DNA from 4 places in the Lysinibacillus sp. 54212 genome. Region 2 is predicted to be linked to each of the others. Evidence: riboswitches for the same ligand, from Rfam matches in the RefSeq annotation. Region 2 holds a riboswitch; each other region holds the start of a gene.
What was found. A riboswitch is a leader RNA that binds a small molecule or an ion and turns the genes downstream of it on or off. The one in region 2 is predicted to bind S-adenosylmethionine.
Positions count from the first base shown of each region.

Region 1: linked by a shared signal. The riboswitch ahead of V4T18_RS09865 (methionine ABC transporter ATP-binding protein) and the one ahead of V4T18_RS13825 (bifunctional homocysteine S-methyltransferase/methylenetetrahydrofolate reductase) in region 2 are both predicted to bind S-adenosylmethionine.
Region 3: linked by a shared signal. The riboswitch ahead of V4T18_RS06340 (O-acetylhomoserine aminocarboxypropyltransferase/cysteine synthase family protein) and the one ahead of V4T18_RS13825 (bifunctional homocysteine S-methyltransferase/methylenetetrahydrofolate reductase) in region 2 are both predicted to bind S-adenosylmethionine.
Region 4: linked by a shared signal. The riboswitch ahead of metA (homoserine O-acetyltransferase MetA) and the one ahead of V4T18_RS13825 (bifunctional homocysteine S-methyltransferase/methylenetetrahydrofolate reductase) in region 2 are both predicted to bind S-adenosylmethionine.

Region 1 covers NZ_JBAFWZ010000011.1:77,679-82,929, reverse strand. The annotation lists gene V4T18_RS09890 (acyl-CoA dehydrogenase family protein) at 1-913, shown strand, start outside; gene V4T18_RS09885 (arsenate reductase family protein) at 1,337-1,693, shown strand; gene gcvH (glycine cleavage system protein GcvH) at 1,774-2,154, shown strand; gene V4T18_RS09875 (toprim domain-containing protein) at 2,230-2,556, shown strand; gene V4T18_RS09870 (thioredoxin family protein) at 2,568-2,870, shown strand; SAM riboswitch class I at 2,933-3,036, shown strand; gene V4T18_RS09865 (methionine ABC transporter ATP-binding protein) at 3,129-4,154, shown strand; gene V4T18_RS09860 (methionine ABC transporter permease) at 4,147-4,815, shown strand; gene V4T18_RS09855 (MetQ/NlpA family ABC transporter substrate-binding protein) at 4,877-5,251, shown strand, end outside.
Region 2 covers NZ_JBAFWZ010000021.1:37,690-42,940, forward strand. The annotation lists gene metH (methionine synthase) at 1-755, opposite strand, end outside; gene V4T18_RS13825 (bifunctional homocysteine S-methyltransferase/methylenetetrahydrofolate reductase) at 748-2,592, opposite strand; SAM riboswitch class I at 2,700-2,803, opposite strand; gene hemG (protoporphyrinogen oxidase) at 2,902-4,287, opposite strand; gene V4T18_RS13835 (globin-coupled sensor protein) at 4,416-5,251, opposite strand, start outside.
Region 3 covers NZ_JBAFWZ010000006.1:157,633-162,883, reverse strand. The annotation lists gene V4T18_RS06350 (homoserine dehydrogenase) at 1-436, opposite strand, end outside; gene V4T18_RS06345 (hypothetical protein) at 694-1,092, opposite strand; gene V4T18_RS06340 (O-acetylhomoserine aminocarboxypropyltransferase/cysteine synthase family protein) at 1,318-2,622, opposite strand; SAM riboswitch class I at 2,789-2,899, opposite strand; gene nfsA (oxygen-insensitive NADPH nitroreductase) at 3,193-3,924, shown strand; gene V4T18_RS06330 (hypothetical protein) at 4,183-4,560, shown strand; gene V4T18_RS06325 (hypothetical protein) at 4,578-5,251, opposite strand, start outside.
Region 4 covers NZ_JBAFWZ010000001.1:253,681-258,931, reverse strand. The annotation lists gene V4T18_RS01225 (YczE/YyaS/YitT family protein) at 1-421, shown strand, start outside; gene V4T18_RS01220 (hypothetical protein) at 447-794, shown strand; gene V4T18_RS01215 (GNAT family N-acetyltransferase) at 957-1,487, opposite strand; gene metA (homoserine O-acetyltransferase MetA) at 1,585-2,523, opposite strand; SAM riboswitch class I at 2,619-2,725, opposite strand; gene V4T18_RS01205 (DUF1835 domain-containing protein) at 2,862-3,905, opposite strand; gene asnB (asparagine synthase (glutamine-hydrolyzing)) at 3,987-5,251, opposite strand, start outside.

The DNA.
Region 1 (5,251 bases), on a different contig from region 2:
TCAACAATTTAAAACACCACTTTCAAGCTTTAACTTAACGAAAGAAAAGCTTGCAACGATGGCGTCTCATCTGTATGCATCAGAGTCATTAAATTACCGCACTGTAGGCTACTTCGAAGATCGTTTAAATCAGCTTTCTGACGAAGAGCAAAAGGACGGTCGTGCAATTGCTGGGGCAGTTGCAGAATATGCAATTGAGTGTTCAATTGCAAAGGTATTCGGTTCTGAAACGCTAGACTATATTGCGGATGAGGCTGTTCAATTACATGGTGGTTACGGCTTCATGGCAGAGTATGAGGTAGAGCGAATTTACCGTGACTCTCGAATTAACCGTATTTTCGAGGGGACGAACGAAATTAACCGTATGATCGTTCCAGGTACATTTATGAAAAAGGCATTAAAAGGCGAGTTACCATTACTACAAGTAGCACAAGACTTACAGCAGGAGTTATTAATGCTAATGCCTGAAGAAATTGGCGATGAGCCATTAGCACAAGAACAATATCTTGTGAAGAACGCAAAGAAAATTGGTGTTCTTGCAGCGGGTACAGCAGCACAAAAATTTGGTGCTAAGCTCGATGTGGAACAAGAGGTGCTAGTGAACATTGCAAACATTGCAAACCAATTATACGCTATGGAATCTGCAGTGCTTCGTACTCAAAAAGCTATCGAGCGTGACGGAGTAGAAAAAGCAGGTCAAAAAATTCTTTACACACAAATTTTCTGTCAGGAAGCTTTTGCTGAAATCGAGAAGGAAGCAAAGGATACAATCCTAGCGGCAGTTGAAGGGGACGCGGGTCGTATGACGTTATCAGCTCTACGTAAATTAACGCGTAACAACCCATATAACCTAATCCCGAAAAAACGTGAAGCCTCAGCGAAATTAATCGAAGCTGAAAAATATACAGTGTAACATGTAGAATCCAGGTGCCCATTGCACCTGGATTTTTTAATCGAATAAAAATGCCTCTTCACCATAAACTGGGGTTGATTTCTGTTACGCAGCGTGCTTTCATGGGGGTGGAATTATTTTTTGCAATTTTTAGCACACGTAACGTAGTGAAATTTTATTTTGCGACGAAAGCGGTAGCGTCAGGAGCAACGAGGAGATTGAAGCCAAGCCTGCGGAAAGCGTCCGCTCGGAGTGCAGTGTGCGGTGCATATAGCAACCCCGACTTATGGTGCTGAATCTTAATAATGTATAATTTGTGAAAATGTGATTAGTAATGTACACCATTCTATCTAATTAATTGAGTAAGCATGTTGTTTTTAATAACAATATTAGACAAAATCCGCTACAATAGAGGGGAAAATAATTATTAAAGGAGCAGCGGACATGTCACTTAAATTAATTCAATATCCTAAATGCACTACATGTAAAAAAGCTCAAAAATGGTTAGACCAACATAATATTTCCTACGAGGCAATTCATATTGTAGATGAGACGCCAACAAAGGCGCAGCTAAAGGAATACTATGAACTAAGTGGCTTACCATTAAAGAAATTTTTTAATACGTCAGGAATAAAGTATCGAGAGCTTGGCTTAAAGGACAAGCTAGACAATATGACGGAGGAGGAGCAACTAGATTTACTAGCTTCGGATGGTATGTTAATTAAGCGTCCAATAGTTTCTGACGGTAAAAAAATTACACTTGGCTTTAAGGAGTCTGACTTCTTAGAATCGTGGAAATAAAGGTAATCGAAACTTGTTTTTAACTACGAAATATGTCAAACTAAAAGTGAATGTAATATATATAGTTGGAGGGATTTTGGATGAGTATTCCTAAAGATTTACGCTACTCAGAAGAACATGAGTGGGTAAAAAATGAAGATGGAAAAGTACGTATTGGTATTACAGATTTCGCTCAAAGTGAACTAGGCGATATCGTGTTCGTAGAGCTTCCAGAAGTAGGCGATGAAGTAACTATTAATGAGCCGTTTGGTAGTGTAGAATCTGTTAAAACTGTCTCTGAATTATATGCACCTGTTTCAGGTAAAGTAGTTGAAGTAAATGAAGAGCTTTCTGATAACCCAGAATTCGTAAACGAATCTCCATATGAAAAAGCTTGGATGATTGTTGTTGAGCTTTCGAACCCAGCAGAAGTTGAAGAACTTCTATCTGCAGAAGCATACGAAGAATTAATTCAAGAATAATCTTTAGACGTCAAAATCCGTTAGTGGGTTTTGGCGTTTTTAATTAGAAAGCAACGTAAAGTAGGAGGGGAGCACATGGATACAGAAAAGTGTATAATTGTTGAAGGTCGCTCTGATAAATTAAAAATAGCCCCACTATTTGCTGAGGATGTGGCTATCGTCTGTACGAATGGCACAGTAGATGAAGAAGTATTAATTGATATTATTGAACCCTTTGAGCAGTGCGATCTTTTTACATTATTTGATGCTGATAAATCTGGTGACCGGCTACGCAAAACGATGAAACGCTGCTACAGTGAGGCAACTCAACTTACGATACCAAAGCAATATTTAGAGGTTGCCAAAACACCAGCAGACATACTGACAGAAATACTCCGTAAAGCAAAATTTATGATGAAATAGGATGAGTAAAATTGAAAGAATGGACAAAGCAACAATGGGAGAGAGTCGTAGAGGATGAGGAGTTAGCTGCACTTTATTTATACACACCAATGTGTGGCACGTGCGCGGTGGCTTCTAAAATGATGGATGTAGTCGAGCAACTTCTTCCACTACTCCCAGTTGGGAAAGCGAATTTAAATTTTATGGAAGATTTAGCATATGAAAACGAGATTGAAAGTGTCCCATGTTTACTTGTTGCACGGGATGGGGAAATAGCTCAAAAAGTATATGCATTTCAATCCGTACTAAATTTGTATGAAATATTGAAAAAGTAATTGACGGACAATTGCAAGCATGGTACATTTACATTCATAATAATCTAAATTTAATATTGTTACTCTTATTAAGAGCGGTGGAGGGAAGTGCCCTACGAAGCCCGGCAACCATCACAATTGTGAAAAGGTGCCAAGTCACTCAAAGTTATTCTTTGGAAGATGAGAGAACGGTAACGTATATTTTCGTGCGAAAGCCTTTCTACTTATCTTATGTAGAAAGGTTTTTTTAGTAAGTCTAAAACTATAAAGGAGTCAATTATGATTGAGTTAAGTAATATAACGAAAGTTTACAGCACGAAAAACGGCGAGCTAAAGGCTGTTGATGGGGTAAGCTTAGAGATTCAAAAGGGAGAAATCTATGGCATTATCGGCTACAGTGGTGCCGGAAAAAGTACAATGATTCGCCTGTTAAATGGTTTAGAGAAGCCGACAAGTGGGACTGTTGTAGTAAATGGTCAAAATATTTCTGCAATTTCAGGCAGTAAGCTTCGGGCAGCACGGCAAAAAATAAGCATGATTTTCCAACACTTTAATTTATTGTGGTCACGTACGGTAGAGGAAAATATCGAGTTCCCATTAGAAATTGCGGGTGTTCCAAAAGCGGAGCGATCAAAGCGTGTAGGGGAATTAATCGAATTAGTCGGATTGGCTGGTCGTGGTAAGGCTTATCCATCTCAGCTATCTGGTGGTCAAAAGCAGCGTGTCGGTATTGCTCGAGCGCTTGCTAATAATCCAGAGGTACTACTCTGTGACGAAGCAACATCAGCACTTGATCCTGAGACAACTGATTCAATTTTAGAGCTGCTGCTAGATATTAATAAACGTCTAGGATTAACGATTGTGCTTATTACACACGAAATGCACGTGATTCGCAAAGTATGTCATCGTGTAGCTGTTATGGAGGCTGGAAAGGTAGTAGAGTCTGGAGATGTTCTACACGTATTCCAAAATCCACAGGCACAGATAACGAAAAAATTTGTTTCACAGGTTTCTGGTACAAGCGATACGAAGGAGTCTATCGAGCAAATCTTAGCCAATTACCCTTCAGGTAAGCTTGTAAAAGTAACATTTATTGGTCAACAAACAGAGCAGCCAATTATTTCGCAAATCATTCAGCAGTATGGTGTGGATGTTAATATCGTACACGGAACGATTTCACATACAACGAGCGGACCTTACGGGACATTAATTGTTCATATAGATGGTGATGAAAGCAAAGTTGATATAGCTTTACAGATTCTTAAGAGGCATGAAATTCAAACGGAGGTGATTGAGCATGCTTAATCAATTATTTCCGAATGTGAACTGGGATACGATGGCTGAGGCTACGTATCAAACAATTTATATGACAGCCATTTCAACAGTAGCGACATTTATTTTAGGATTGGCAATTGGGGTTATCTTATTTTTAACGAGTCCAAATCAAATATGGGCAAATAAGCTTGTTAACTTTTTAACGGGCTCAATCGTAAATATTTTCAGATCAATTCCATTTATCGTATTGATTATTTTACTGATTCCATTTACGAAGCTTTTAATCGGGACGATTCGTGGAACAAACGCAGCCCTACCAGCCTTAATTATTGGTGCTGCACCCTTCTATGCACGAATGGTATTGATTGCGCTTCGTGAAATTGATAAAGGTGTCATTGAGGCAGCGCGTTCAATGGGCGCTAAAACATCGACAATTATTTTTAAAGTTTTACTTCCTGAAAGTTTACCAGCTCTAATTTCAGGTATTACAGTAACAGCCGTTGCACTTGTTGGTTATACGGCAATGGCTGGTGTAATCGGTGCTGGTGGCTTAGGGAACCTAGCATATATAGAAGGGTTTATGCGTACTCGCACTGATGTAACGTTAATGGCGACAATTATCATTTTAATTATTGTATTCATTATTCAGTGGATAGGGGATACAATCGCTACAAAAGTAGACAAACGTTAGATGTATCTGGCAATGAGCCGTTTGCATAAAAAAGAAGTGTAAAGGAAAGGGAGAGAACAACGTGAAAAAGCTTTTATCATTTTTATTTTTATCAGTATTCGTACTAGCTTTAGGAGCTTGTGGTACTGCTGATGATGGGAAAACATCAAGTGGTGGAGAAACAGGCGACAAAGAAGATGCAACAGAACCGACAAAATTAGTAGTTGGAGCTTCAAATGGTTTGCATGAAATTATTCTAAAAGAAGCGAAGCCAATCCTAGCGGAGCAAGGCGTAGAGCTAGAAATTAAACCGTACCAAGACTATATTATGCCGAACCAAGATTTAGATTCTGGCGACTTAGATGCAAACTATTTCCAACACATTCCTTATTTAGAAGATGAAATTGCTAAAAAGGGCTACGATTTTGTAAATGCGGGTGGTATTCATATTGAGCCA
Region 2 (5,251 bases):
TAACAGCTCACATAGCTTGTTGCTAGCTCTGACAACGAACGAATATGATCCGTCATAAACTCTGGACCTGTAGCACAGTTTAAGCCGACTGATAATGGTTTAATATGTTCTATTGAAATATAAAATGCTTCGATAGACTGTCCAGCAAGAGTCGTTCCCATCGGCTCAATCGTACCCGAAATCATAATAGGAAGCTCTGTCCCTAGCTCCTCAAACACCTGACGAATTCCTAGAGTTGCCGCCTTTACGTTTAGCATATCCTGACTCGTCTCTAACAGAATTAAATCTGAACCTGCTTCTACAAGTGCTTTGGCCTGCACATAGAAGTTTTCCTGTAATTCTTCAAATGTAATACCACCTGTGACGGATAGGGTTTTCGTCGTCGGACCAATTGCTCCAGCTACATAGCGAGGCCATTCCGGTGTAGAAAACTCCTTCACTGCCTCTACTGCCAAATGAACAGCGCGCGTGTTAATTTCAACAGCATGCTCGCCTAAATCATATTCATTTAAAACTAGCGGCGTCCCACCAAATGTATTCGTACAAATGATATCTGCACCAGCCTCTAGATACTCTCGGTGAACTTTACTAAGTACATCCGGTCTTGTAATGACTAGATTTTCATTACAGCCATCTAATTCTTCTCCACCAAAATCCTCGGGTGTTAAATTTTCATTTTGAAGCATTGTTCCCATTGCTCCATCAATAATTAAAATTCTTTTTTCAAGTTGTTCGTATATTGAGTGGTTAGGCATTAAATTGTACTCCTTTATTTTGCGCGTCCAGCTCCTTCACATAATCCATCAGCTGCAACGTCATATCATATCGTAAAAACGGTGTAATTAAATAGATTCCATTAAAGTATTGGCAGGCTGTATCTAGTAATTCCTTCGCGATAGCAACCCCTTCAGCAGTCGCCTTCTCCTTATCATCACCACACGCCTCCATTCGGGCTAATACTTCCTCTGAAAGCTTGATGCCCGGTACCTCATGATGCAAGAATTCCGCGCTTCTAAATGATGTGAGTGGCATAATACCAATATAGATAGGTGCTTCTAAATGCTTTGTCGCCTCATAAATTTCTTCAATTTTTTCTTTTGAATAAACAGGCTGAGAAATAAAATAATCACAGCCATGCTCTAGCTTCTTCTCTAAACGATCAACTGCACGTGACACAACACGGACATTCGGATTAAACGCTCCAGCTACCGAGAAGTTCGCCTTTTTACGAAGCGGCTTCCCTGAGAATGAAATTCCTTCATTTAATCCCTTAATCATCGACATGAGCTCCATCGAGGAAACATCATAAACACTTGTCGCCCCTGGGAAATCCCCTACCTTTGTTGGGTCTCCTGTAATAACTAAAATATCGTGGAGCTCAAGTGCGTTTAATCCCATTAAATGTGATTGTAAACCGATTAAGTTTCGATCACGGCAAGTTAAATGAGGTAAAACACGAACGCCTTCCTGTACAAGTAACGCTGACATCGCAATGTTACTTATACGCGGAGAGGCAAGTGAGTTATCCGCCATCATAATGACGTCCGCACCATTTTCATACAGCTCTTTTGCTCCTGTAATAAATCCGTCAATCTCTAAATGTCTAGGTGTATCCAACTCTACAATAACAGAGCGCTCACGCTTCGCCTTTTCATGTAAGGGCTCGTATTTACGAGGCTCAGGCATACGCACAAATTCTGTTTTACCAGGGCGCGCCTCTTTTTCTGTTATCGGCTTACTATTGGCTAATCGTTTTTTCGTTTCTTCAATATGCTTTGGTGTTGTTCCGCAGCAGCCGCCGATTAAACGAACCCCCTGCTTCACTAATTCCTCTGCTGCTCGCGCAAAATAATCCGCCTCTGATTCATATACCACACGGCCATCCTCTACATCTAACAGAGAAGCATTCGGAGAAGCCGATAAAAACGCTTTACTGGGTAAATTTACTTTTTCAAAAGCTTGAATTGTATGGAATGGTCCGAGACGACAATTACTTCCTACAATATCAGCTCCGAGCGCTTCAAGTTCAGTTAACACGTCACAGAATGAAATACCGCCCTGCAATATACCCGGCTCATGCATAGAAACTTGCGCAATGATTGGTAAATCGGTTAATTGACGCACCGTTGTGACAGCCGCTCGAATCTCTTCTACATCATAAAACGTCTCAAGTAAAATGCCATCCACTTCACCAACAATGAGTACCTCTGCTTGCTCACGAATAGCAGACACAATCTCCTCTAAAGTTGCATCACTTTTACGAATCCCTCGAATACCACCAATTGTGCCTAAGACAAAGACGTCTTTACCTGCCGCTGCACGTTTAGCAATACAAACAGCCGCCTCGTTAAACTCCCTCACACGTCCTTCATAGCCGTAACGAGCTAGTTTAATAGAATTGGCACCGTATGTATTCGTTTGAATAATATCTGCACCAGCTTCGATATATTGCTCATGAATTTTTTGAACAATTTCCGGCTTAGTCACATTCATTTCTTCATGACAATAATCCAAGCCATATGAATAAAGTAGTGTTCCAATCGCACCGTCCGCTGTAAGTACGCGCGTTTGTAAAGCTTCAAGCAATCCCATGAAAGTCCCTCTCTCTCTACCAAATAGGTTATGTATTCTTATGAGCACTTTTCTCAGTACAAGAAAAAGCCTTCTTTTCTACAAGAAGGCTTTATACTACGAGTCCCTTCTCATCTTTACGGCAAATGCCGGCTGGATTTAGCACCTGGCGCAAGCTGCGTTGGTTGCTGAAGCTTCATCGGGCCAGTCCCTCAGCTTCTCTTGATAAGAATTATATGAATTTTGTCAATAATTAAAAGAATCATATCGCTATATGAATAGAACGTCAAGACCATTTACTTAAGTAAAGCGGTTTCATGTAATATTTCTTTAAATAGTCGTTATAATTCTCTCTGCAGTTTGCTTTCCATTTTGAATACATGCGCCAATACCTACACCAAAATAGGAGCATCCAGCTACTAGTACATTAGGGTATCGCTCCTCTAAATCTGCTAGTAAAACGGATAACGCTTCATTATGCGCTAAATCATAACGTGGCATCTGACCAATCCATTTTGTTATATTAACTACGGTTGGCTTTGCATCGATGCCTAGGCTTAGTCGAATATCCTCACAGGCTACCTTCGTTAACTCCTCATCAGACATAGCTGCAAATTCCTCGTAACGAGGATTACTATTTTTATAAAATAGTCGAACTAAAAGATTCCCATCTCCCGACGTATGCTTCCACTTTCTACTTGTCCACGTTGACGCATCGCACGAAAGGTCACTATTGTGAGAAACGATAAAGCCTGTACCGTCTGCTGGCAGGATAGCATCAGGAACAAGAAAGCCAAGGTACATCGTAATTGCGGATGCTGTCGTAAACTTACTTAAACTCGTATCTAACTCTTCATCCACTAGTACCGCCTTCACGGTTTCATTCGGAACCGCCAGAACAACCACATCGGCTAAAATCATTTCATTGTTTACTATAACCTCATACTGATCGCCATTCTGCGTAATCTTTTGTGTATCTGCATTTTTCCAAAATTCAACTTCTGGCAACGTCTCCTCTAATCGATCAATTAATGACGATAAGCCTTTTCGAAAGGAGATAAACTTTTTATTAGCAGCCTTTTCAAATTGAGCACGATTCGCTTCAAACCCTTTAATGATACTGCCATAGTCATTTTTATAATCGACTAAATACGGCAGGGTAGAAGCTAGGGATAGGCTGTAAAGATCACCCGAATAAACACCCGCTAGCACAGGGGCAATTTGCTTACGAACGATTTCCTCACCTAAAAAGTATTCTAAAAACTCACCAATCGAACTTTCCTTTGTGAAATTCGTATTGGGCATTGTTAATTCTTGTAGAGCTCGTGCTTTCCCTTCCTCAGAAATAAGCGTACTAGCATGCAGTGACTCACTACTCATCGGAATACCAAACGTCGAACCAGCAGGTATTGCATGTAGCTCATTATTTGTATGAATATAGGAAATACCCGTTTCGTTATAAACAAGCTCATCTTCAAAGTCTAGCTCACGAACTAGCTCTAGTACTCCAGGATGTCGTGCAACGATTGAATCAGCACCCGTTTCCATAATAAAGCCCTCTACCTGCTCTGAATGGATTTTCCCACCTAGGTATTCATTTCGCTCAATCAAAATTAGTCGTGCATCTTTCCCTTGCTCGCTCATTTGTCGTTTCAAATAGTGCATCGTACATAATCCTGTAATACCTCCACCAACAACAACAACAACTGTTTTCATAACTACAACTCCTATACATACATAATTGTTCTACGAATAGTATAAACTCTTTTCTTTCATAATACGTGTGACTTCTTTTACAAAAAAGAAAAGGATGACCAGAAAGTGAAAACTTTCTGAACATCCCTTTAATGATTTAATTCCTGTGCAACAGTAGCTAGTCGATCCGCTGAACGGGTTACTTCATCGAATGCAACACCTAACTCCTGCACAATAGCATTGATTAGCTCAACTTCTTGTTGGATTAGACTGTTTTGTTGCTTAGAATCACATACTGATTGTAGGATTTCCGAAAATTGCTGAGAGGACTGCTCCATACTATCCTTCCCCACTTGAACAGAGGCTTGAATTGTACCTAACGAACCTTTTAGTTTATTCGTTTGCTCGTTCGTATTATGCAAAAGCTCCTCAACAGTTGATGTCGAGGCGCGTGTTTGCTCAGCTAATTTACGTACCTCCTGCGCCACAACAGCAAATCCTTTTCCGAATTCCCCTGCTCGTGCTGCTTCAATAGCCGCATTTAAAGCAAGCAAATTCGTTTGATCAGCAATGTTCGTCACAATTGCCATAATACCTTCCATTTGCTTTGCATTGTCCGCTAGGCTATGAACATCATCGCCAATTTGATCTACAGACATAATAATCGATTGCATCGTCTCTGACTGTTCATGCATTTGCATCTTCCCGTCATTCGCTTGTTGTTCAGCATTGTCAGAAATTTCATTCGCCCTTGTCGCATAGTTTGCCAATTCAATTGACTGGCTTGTCAGCTGATGAAATGAAGCATTCGTTTCTTCAGATATAGCAGCTAAGCTTTCTGTTGACTCAATGATTGAACTACCTACAAGTCTTTTTTGCTGCTCGACCTTAGACTTCTGTTCCTCGACAGTAGCCTCAAATGCTTCAAGCACTAGTTGCTGCTCTAAATTCAAAATTTTCGAAACCGCCTGCAATACTGCAAAAC
Region 3 (5,251 bases), on a different contig from region 2:
GTAAAATATTTTTCATTGTTTTAATGACTGGTACGCCACCTGCGACTGTCGCTTCATAGCCTACAAAAACACCGTTCTTTTTCGCTAGGTCCTGAAGCTCCGTTCCACGCTTTGCAAACATCACTTTATTCGCCGTAATAACATGACATTTATGCTCCACCGCACGTTTTAAATAGGTATACGCCGGCTCCTCATTAACGATTGCCTCAAAAACAACTTGCAGGCCCTTTTCTGCGAGAACCTCGTCAATATTTTCTGTCATTAAATGCTTCGTACCCGGTACACGCTCACGACTTGCGTCTGTTACTAGTATTTTCGCTACCTCTAACTCGACACCAAGCTTTTCACGAAGCTCTTCACGCTTTTCATTTAAAATATGGTATATCCCTTGACCTACTGTGCCAAATCCTAAGATGGCTGCCTTTATTGTTGCCATATTGTCTCCCCCAAAATCATCGATAAATCTATATAAACAAATTATTCTAATAATTTTACATAAAAAAATTCTATCTTATATTATACAGGAAAACAAGAAAAATCTCCCCTAGATGAACAAATGTTTATGTAAAATGTACATTAAGCGGTTACATCCTCAAAAAGCTTTCATCATTTCGACACATTTAGAGTTTCTACTATTGATAATAATAAAAAGATGTCTTTGGACACTAGACATCTTTTTTACACAGATTTATTTTATACTGCGATCAAGATTTTTTTAGAGGATATTGCACGATAACGATCCATAATCTTTCTCACGATAATTTCTTCTTTTTTTGTAAATGCTGGTATACCATATGTACGATGTACGAGCTGGAATTGACCATAGGCTAAGTACCATTCCTTTGCTGGCATAACGATGTGATCTCCCCCGTGCTCCCTATATGCCTCGTACACTTCATTTACAACATAGCCTGTTGATGCAAGGTCGTGTGTTTCCTCTGAAAATGCACTATGCCCAAAAGTTTTCTTCCACATAGTATCAACAGCCGCCAATAAATTTTGGATAACCTTCTGATTAATAAATGTTTCAACTTCGTTTAATTCATATACGAAATAAGCAGTAATATTTTGTGCACTGTAGACATTTCCCATAGTCAACACTCCTTTTATCATTTTGTAAGCTGTCTCATTCTGTTTTGGAACAATGGATGGGGATTTCCCTTTACATTATGTAAATATTACCCTATGTACTACACATTGTCAATAATACTTATAAAAATACTAGGAATTAAAATTATCACTATTTTAGTTAATTGAAAATGTAGCGATTTACTCGTGAAATGATACGAGTCAAACCGCTACAACTTTGTTATATACTTAAGCTTTTGCTCCTGCGCCAAATGAGGCTGCAACTTTTGATAATGCTTGGTCTAAGTCTGCAATAATATCTTCAACATTTTCTAAGCCGATTGAAAGACGAATGAGCCCTTCTGATACACCAGCTACCTTTAGCTCTTCAGCGGATAATTGCTGATGTGTTGTAGATGCAGGGTGAATAATTAACGAGCGTGCATCTCCTACATTCGCAACATGAGAGAATAGCTCCACATTATCGATGACATTTCTTCCTGCATCACGACCGCCTTTAATCTCAAATGTGAGAATAGAGCCGAAGCCATTTTTCAAATATTTCTCCGCTAAATTATGTGATGCAAAATCCTCAAAGCCTGGATAATTTACATACTCCACGAATGGGTGTTTTTGTAAATATTCGCCGACATTTTTTGTATTTTCATTATGCTTCGTTACACGCAGATGAAGCGTTTCTAAGCCCTGAATAAAGTTAAATGCGGCATCAGGTGAAAGTGTTGGACCAAAATCACGAAGCAGTTGCACACGTAGCTTCGTTGCAAATGCGGCAGTTGCTGTATCAATACCATAGCGAATACCATGATAGCTTGCGTCAGGCTCTGTAAATCCTGGGAAGCGACCCTGTGTCCAATCGAATTTACCAGCATCTACAACGATTCCGCCAATTGTAGTCCCGTGCCCACCAATCCATTTTGTAGCTGAATGAATAACTACATCTGCTCCGAAATCAATTGGATTGGAACCATATGGAGATGGGAATGTATTATCAATAATTAATGGTAAGCCATGTTCATGTGCAATGCCTGCTACTGCCTCAATATCTAAAATATTTAATGACGGATTGCCGACTGTTTCCGCATAGATTGCCTTAGTATTTTCATTAATGGCTTTACGGAAGTTTTCTGGATCACGCTCGTCAACAAATGTAGTTGTAATACCATAGCGTGGAAGAGTTGTAGCAAATAAATTATACGTACCGCCATACAGTGAACCTGCTGAAACGATGTTATCACCAGTCCCTGCAATATTTAAAATCGCAAAGCTAATAGCTGCCATCCCAGAGGACAGGGCTACAGCGGCAGTTCCTTTTTCAAGTAAGGCAACTCGCTCCTCAAACACACCTACTGTCGGGTTCATAATACGTGAATAAATATTCCCTGGTTCTTCAAGTGCAAAAAGTCGTTGAGCATGAGCTGTATCGTTAAATGCATAAGCTGTTGAGCGATAGATCGGTACCGCGATTGCACCTGTCACAGGATCAGGCTTTTGACCTCCGTGAAGTAATAATGTTTCCGGTTTTAAATTTGACATGTATCTTCCTCCTAATAAATTTCGATGGACTAATCGGTTTGAGGAGGATTTAGAAAACTAAACCTCTCTTCGTATGAGTCAAGGGCTTACTTGCTTGGCAAATGAGCGAATAAAAAAGCCCCCTTCTCAAATTAAGAAGAGGGCTGCGAATGAGCAAGTTTTCCTCCCCTTATCTTTCAGATCCCGATTCGAATCTGTAGGAATTAGCACCTTAGTAAAAGAATTACTGGTTGCCGGGCATCACAGGGCCTAGTCCCTCCGCCGCTCTCGATAAGAGTATATAATTCATGTTCCATCTGTTGCTTCACAGTATAAAACACAAAAAATCAATCCGTCAACTATTAATTGAAAATTTTCTGAAATATTTATTTTTTAACCTACTAGCTTTTCAAAAAATCCACCGCTATTAAAGTATTCCTTACAAGGATTCCCCTGATTATCTTAGTGAACACTTTTGGACTACTCTTTCAAGGTCCTAGGAAATGGATTGGTTTGTCATAATAAATAGTATAATATGGGCTTAGAGGGCTTTCATTCAAGCCCATTTTCACTAAGGGAGAGAAGTATATGATGACAAGAGAACTTTTACGTAGTCACTCATCCGTACGTAAATATACAGGGGAAAAAATACCACGCGAAACAGTACTTGATCTGATTGAAACAGCACAGATGGCAGCTAGCTCACATTTTGTACAAGCCTATAGTGTTATTTGGGTAACAGATGAAGAGAAAAAACAAAAATTAGGGGAACTATCAAAAAACGATTTCCAGTTCAAAACGGCAGGTGCCTCTTTCCTATTTTGCGTAGACTTTAAGCGCCTTCAAGTGGCAGGACAAAAGCACGGGATTGATATTGTTGCGGATTCTGCAGAAAATGTGCTCGTTGGCGTTGCTGACGTTTCGCTCTTTGCACAAAACTTTGTTATCGCTGCAGAGGCTGCAGGCTACGGCATTTGTTATATTGGCGGCGCTCGTACAAATCCGGCTGAAATTAGCGAGCTATTCAATTTACCAGATTTCGTTTTCCCACTGTTCGCTATGACAATTGGAACACCAACAAAGAAAAACGAAACAAAGCCGCGCTTGCCGGTACAAGCTGTTTTACATGAAAATACGTACGATGTTGAGCAATATAATACGCTTTTAGATGATTATGATGCAACGATGGAGCAATATTATGCGAGCCGTTCCTCTAACCAAAAGATGGCAACGTGGACAAAGCAAATGGCTGATTTTTTAATTGATCAAAAACGACCATTTATTAAAGAATTTTTATCGTCAAAAGGGTTCAATTGGAAATAAATATCCTGTATTAACAATCACATTGCAACGTCACATGCAAGCTAGTTGTCATAATACCTATAATAAAAATAGAGTTATACATGACCTAAGTCCGTATAACTCTATTTTCTTTTTAGTTATATTTATACTATATATCTGTTAAAATAGTAGTATTCATGTTCATTATGAAGGGATGTTTTTCAGATTACTACAAATAATTATGTTGCCAATTCCATCGAAAAGCAACAAATGAAAAAAGTGCGCAAATACTACCTTTCTGTGGCAGATATTAACCTAGCTCTTGCAAAAATACATGACAGTATCGGGCCCTATATCGATAAAGAGAAATACAAGGACGCATCGGATTATGTGAATCAATTCGTATCCTACACAGATATTTGGCATATGAAATTTGTATATAATTTAGAAAGTCCTGAAATAGCCTTATTACAAATCTTCCACTTAATTTATATATTTGAACAAGAGCCTGCCGACAAGTTTGGGAAAGAGCGAGAAATTTTAAAGCAGCAGCAAATGGAATTTGATAGCTTAAAGCCTTATAAGGACGAGCAAATCGTGGCACGAAAAGAAAAAATGCTACAGTATATTGTAGAACAGCATAGTCTTCGTCAACATGGAAAAGAGCTAGATGCATAATAGCATCTAGCCCTTTTTTAGTGTGTTCGTAACCCTGATATCGTTACTTCCTTTACAGGTTGGAATTGTTCCCCTGTTGCATAAAATGTCACGTACACTGTATCGCCCTGTTCTAGATAAACAGCTAGCGGAACAACCTCAGAGCTTACGATAAAATTCTCGCCTGTTTCTAGTAAAAACGATACAAGAGTATAATCACCCACTCGTTCCTTATACACGCGCTCTACTTTTCCTTGCGTTTTTGCTTCCTCCGCACTTGAGGAGCCATCTACAGTAGAGCTTCCCTTCGATAACGCGGTCTTGTAAGCCTTAAGTGCCTCGTTTGGTGTAGAGGCATACGCCGAAATTTCAGGATTCGCAGCAGATACAATGAAATAATTTTGTAAGAAGCCATTAGAATCAAGTACAGCCGTTAACCAACTTGCCTCACCATAGAAGTTATAAAGGATCGGCATTTCGCCTTCCCATTCCTTCTCAATGAATTTTTTAGAAATAATATCTAATGCACCTTGAGAATCCATATAGGACTCCTCTAAATTCCCCGTATAATATGTGGCCTCACCTGTTCTGGCATTCGTTAACGAATACCCTAACATTGAGTCTACGCCCTCTTTCGGACTTGTAAAATCAGTAAAGTAATACATTTCACCACTCTCTGTAAAGATTGGTGATACGTTAGCCTCAGTCCCTT
Region 4 (5,251 bases), on a different contig from region 2:
CATGAAACGATTACCGAAAATCGGCACATTTCTTGATATGTTTTTAGCGGGCATTTTTATTGATATTTTTAATGCTATCTTACCCCCTTTTACGGGATTCCTCCCACAATTACTGTCATTTTGTATTGGCTTATTGTTGCTAGGTTTTGGCTGTGGGATGTATATTGTGGCAAACCTCGGTGTAGGACCACGTGATGCTTTAATGCTACTACTTTCACATAAGCTTGGCTGGAGTGTTGGTCAGGCACGAACGACAATGGAAGTTCTCGTAGCAATTATTGGTTTCTTACTAGGTGGTCCGATTGGGGTTGGTACAGTTATTATGTCTTTTGGACTCGGACCGATTGTTCAATGGGCGCTGAAAATTAATGAAAAGCTATTCTTTGCTTTGACGGGTAAGGAAAGCTCTGCTTATAATTAAGTATGGTAACAGAGGAGTTGACGTGATGATAACGATTGTAACATCCAAAGCTTTTGACAATTTACATGCGCTATTAGAAGATGAGGATTTTTATGAGGAAGTTGTAGCAGAGGCAACTGCTGAAAACTTTTTGCTCACGTGCTCGATTGGAATTGATGATGACGGTGAGTACATTACTTGGAATCTATTTTATAAGGATGGATTTAGTGAATCCGAAACGATACCTCTCTCAAAATGCAAGTTTGATGTGTTTGATTTAGAGGCGTTAAATACAGAGATGAAACAGACCTTCCTAAGATTATTGGGGAAGGCAGCAAACAATGGTGATCTAGACGCTGCACCTTCTCAAGATTTACTCTCTAAATTAGTTTAAAACAAGGTAGCCCCCACAATATGTGAGTGCTACCTTGTTTTATTGACCTCGTGAGAAAAAATGACGAAACTTGTAAAATGCAAAACAGGAAGCAACGATAAAAATCGTAAAAACAATAGGAAGAATAATTAAAAATGAAGTGGTCATTGGATTTTCCTTTCGTTAATTCTCATTTAACAATGAATAAATGTAAGTGTCATAAGCTTGGCCGTTCTGATACATATATGCTTTTAATATACCCTCTTGTTGAAAACCAATGGATTTTAATAAATGGTTAGAGCTATCATTTTCAAGAAATACAATAGCTCCTATTCTTGTTAAGCCTAATTCGCTAAATCCATATGAGATAGCCTTTAATACAGCCTCCTTAGCGTAGCCGTATCCCCAATAATCTGGATGTAATTCATAGCCTATTTCAGCTCTTTTGTGCTTCGGGGAATAATGATTATAGCCTATAGTACCGATTATGCCTTTTTGTCCCTTTAATTCTATCCCCCATCTCATACCGCGCTTCTCCTTGTAGCTCTTAGCGAAAAAGTGAACAAATTGCTCGGCTTGCTCTATAAGTGTTAAATTATCCTGGCCATAAAATCGTGTAATAGCATCATTGGAAAAGAGGTTAAAAATTACTTGTGTGTCGTGCTCTGTGATTTCTCTCAGCAAAAGTCTTTCTGTCTCTAAGATTGGAAACATATACATCATCCTTTGTTATTTTAATAGTAACCTTCGTTATACTGCTTGTAAAAAGGATTAAAACCGCATGACATATCTTTCTGCCATGCGGTATTTCTTAAATATGAAATTCAATATTTTCTTCAACAAAATCCCATTTATATGGTGTTTCTTGATATACATAGTAGTTTAACCAGTTGTAGAACAGCAAGTGTGAATGAGCACGCCATGTGTTTTTTGGCTCTTGTGCTGGGTCATTATTTGGGAAATAGTTCACAGGCATTTCCACATTATCTGTCTTTGCAATATCTCGCTCATACTCATCACGCAACGTAGTAGCATCATATTCTAAATGTCCGGTAATCATAATATGCTTATTATCCTTCGACTGAACAATAAACACGCCTGCATCGTCAGAATAGCTTAATAAGTGTAAGTCTGGATGCGCACGAACCTCATCAATAGAAACCGATGTATGACGAGAATGCGGAGCTACGTATTCATCACTAAATCCTCGGACTAAATCTACAGTTAAATCGGTAATAACGTGAGAATAAACACCAGAGCATTTTTTCGGTAGCTCGTATTTACCAATATTGAACTGATGGTATAACGCTGCCTGAGCTCCCCAACAAATATACATAATAGACGTTACGTTTACTTTAGCCCAATCCATAATCGTTGTGATTTCTTGCCAGTATAATACTTCTTCAAACTCCATCCGCTCTACGGGTGCTCCAGTAATAATCATGCCATCGAAGCGACGATGTTTTATTTCATCGAATGTTTTATAGAAAAGCTCCAGATGAGATTTAGATACATTTTTTGATTCATATGTAGCTGTATTTAAAAAAGTAATATTGACTTGCAGTGGTGTATTTCCTAATAACCGTAATAATTGCAACTCCGTTTTCTCTTTTTCTGGCATTAAGTTGCACACTAATATATTTAGTGGACGAATTTGCTGTGTTTTCGCGCGGTCCTCCTCCATCACGAAAATTTTCTCTTGTCGTAAATGCTCGCCAGCCGGTAATTGCTTCGGAATATTGATTGGCAATGCTGATCCCCCATTTCTCGTCTATCAAATATACAAAGCTAACCATTAAAAAACCTCTCATTCCAGTATAAGAATGAGAGGTTTAACGTTACTCGCTCTTATCTTTCAAGGAAATACCTTGCTGGAAGTAGCACCTTTCTAACACGGTTAGAGGTTGCTGAAGCGTCAAAGGGCCAAGTCCCTCAGCTTCTCTTGATAAGACTATTAAATTAGATAGATTGTATCACAGCAATGTGAATTTTTCAACAATTCACTCAAATATTTCTCGCAGTAACATCATCATTTGAGTGGATTACCGCCAAAGTCAGCGTATTAGAGGCATCTATAACTAAATCAATTCACCGAAGCTTTATACTATAGTGTCTCATTGATTTTGGTATTCCTTTTAACTCTAGAAGTCCATTATTGATTAAATGCCTGATTCGGTATTCTAAATAGAAAATATTTTTAGATATTTTCATATCTTGCAGCAGTTCTTCAAGGAGCTTTGCAGTCCTAATCCAATCTAGCTGTCCTTGTTTCTTATGGAGCTTTTTGACTGATTCAATGATATATGAGTCATAATAATTCTCTGATACATGCTGTATATTACCGCCATCCCATATACGTAGGAGTCCATCTGTTTCGGCAAGCTCCTCCCATTCTGCATGAAATCGAAGTAATTGTTTTTCTGATAATGGTTTGCACCTGGAGTTGTTTTCAAAAAGTAGTCTTAGATTGTCGGAATCCATTTGACTTGTATGGAAAATAGGCTGCCCTACTTCCCTATAAAGTTCCGTAGTATTCATTAGAAAAATATCATTTCCCTTTTCCTTTAATAAGTAGAGAATAAAGCGAAAACCTACCTGTTCATCCTCATTATCGCTATACCAAATAAAGATTGGGACGTTTGTTGAAATATCCTCCATTTGACGTAATGCTCTGTTGAAACGATTTAAATATTCTCCGTCCTCTTGCTCGTCATTGATATGGTCATATAGCCATTCATTTCGTAACATTAAACCTGTTTTTTTATCGAGCTGCCACAACGGACCACTGTCAAAGGAATCTGGTATACCAATAACTGTCTTAGGTCTAGGTAGCCCTACGCGTAAAGATCCTGCTGCTGATTCTGACATCACAAGGTGAATCGGTCCTTGTTGAAGGGATTGGAAATTTGCACGTTGTTTTTGAATTTTGTTGTTGATTTCAGCTACCATTTGATTAGTATCCTCTAGCTCTAAATAAACCCCTCCAGCCATTGGATTATAATTTTCATGATTAAACTGATCAAACTCATCTTCAGTATGTATTTCATATAGTGAGATTAAATTGATAAAGTCTAGCTGTGTTATATAATTTTGGGTTTTGAATTCATACACGAGTACAATGTTTTGTTCCAAAAGAAAATAAAAAAATGGATAATTGGTTTTGCTGTTTAAAAATAGCATTTCTTTGCCTCACTTTACGGAAGTGATTTACCATTAATTATATTCCTTGTTAATATTTTCAGCAAAGAATTGCTCATACCAAATACAAAAGATATAAACTGTCCAAATATGACGCGCCTTATTTGCTTTATTGTGATAATGGAGATCTAAGTAGTATATAAGGTCGTCTTGATTAAAAAATTCATTAACATACTCTTTTTGAAAGGTTTCTTTTACAAAATTGTAATACTTTTCGTGACGTAGCCAGTGACGAATAGGGACCGGAAATCCAAGTTTCGTTCGTTTTGCCCAATCTTCAGGGAGTTCATTCAACGCAGCTTGTCGTAGGGCATATTTTGTGTCACTTTTTTGAGTACCATTTATACGATATTTAGTCGGAATACTTTTAGCAACCTCCATCACTTCTTTATCTAAAAAAGGCACTCGGAGCTCGATTGAGTGTGCCATACTCATTTTGTCAGCTTTTAATAAGATGTCTCCAGGCATCCATAAATGCAAGTCTAAGTATTGCATTTTTGTTACATCATCTTCACCAGGAATTTCATCATAAATGTGTTTGGTGATATTTTTTACAGATGGACCTTGACGGTAAGCAGGTTTAAGCACTTGTAGGGCATCTTCTTCATCCCATACGATTGCATGCCCAATAAAACGCTCTTCCACAGTTTGCCCACCCTTTATAAGGAAATTTGTACAGGTATTTTTTGGTAAATCTTTTGCGATACGGCCAATAAGTTTACGAAGTGTAAAAGGGACTTTTTCGTACTTTTGTCTACGGTCTGATTTTTGATACCAAGAATAGCCACCGAAAATTTCGTCTGCTCCTTCTCCAGATAATACAACAGTAACGTCACGACTTGCTAATTTACTAAGGAAGTATAGCGGAACAGAAGAAGGGTTGGATTGAGGTTCATCCATATGATATTGAATGTTTGGTAATGCTTCAAAAACTTCTTCTGCACAGATAAATTTTCGTTCGTTTTGAACGCCAAGCTGCTCAGATAAGTCCATAGCGAGGTTTGTTTCATTGAACATTTCTTCATAATCCTTAAAGCCTACAGAAAAAGATTTTTTTGGGCGAAGAAGTGCTGTAATATAGCTTGAATCAATACCACCTGATAAAAATGATCCTACTTTTACGTCACTAATTTGATGCATGTCTACTGAATTACGCATTGTTTGTTGAATTTCTTTTACATTATGTTCAAGGCTATTCTCTTTAGCATTGAATTTTTTATCCCAATATTTTACTAACTGTATAGCTTCGTCTTTAATAACCATATAGTGAGCGGGAGGTA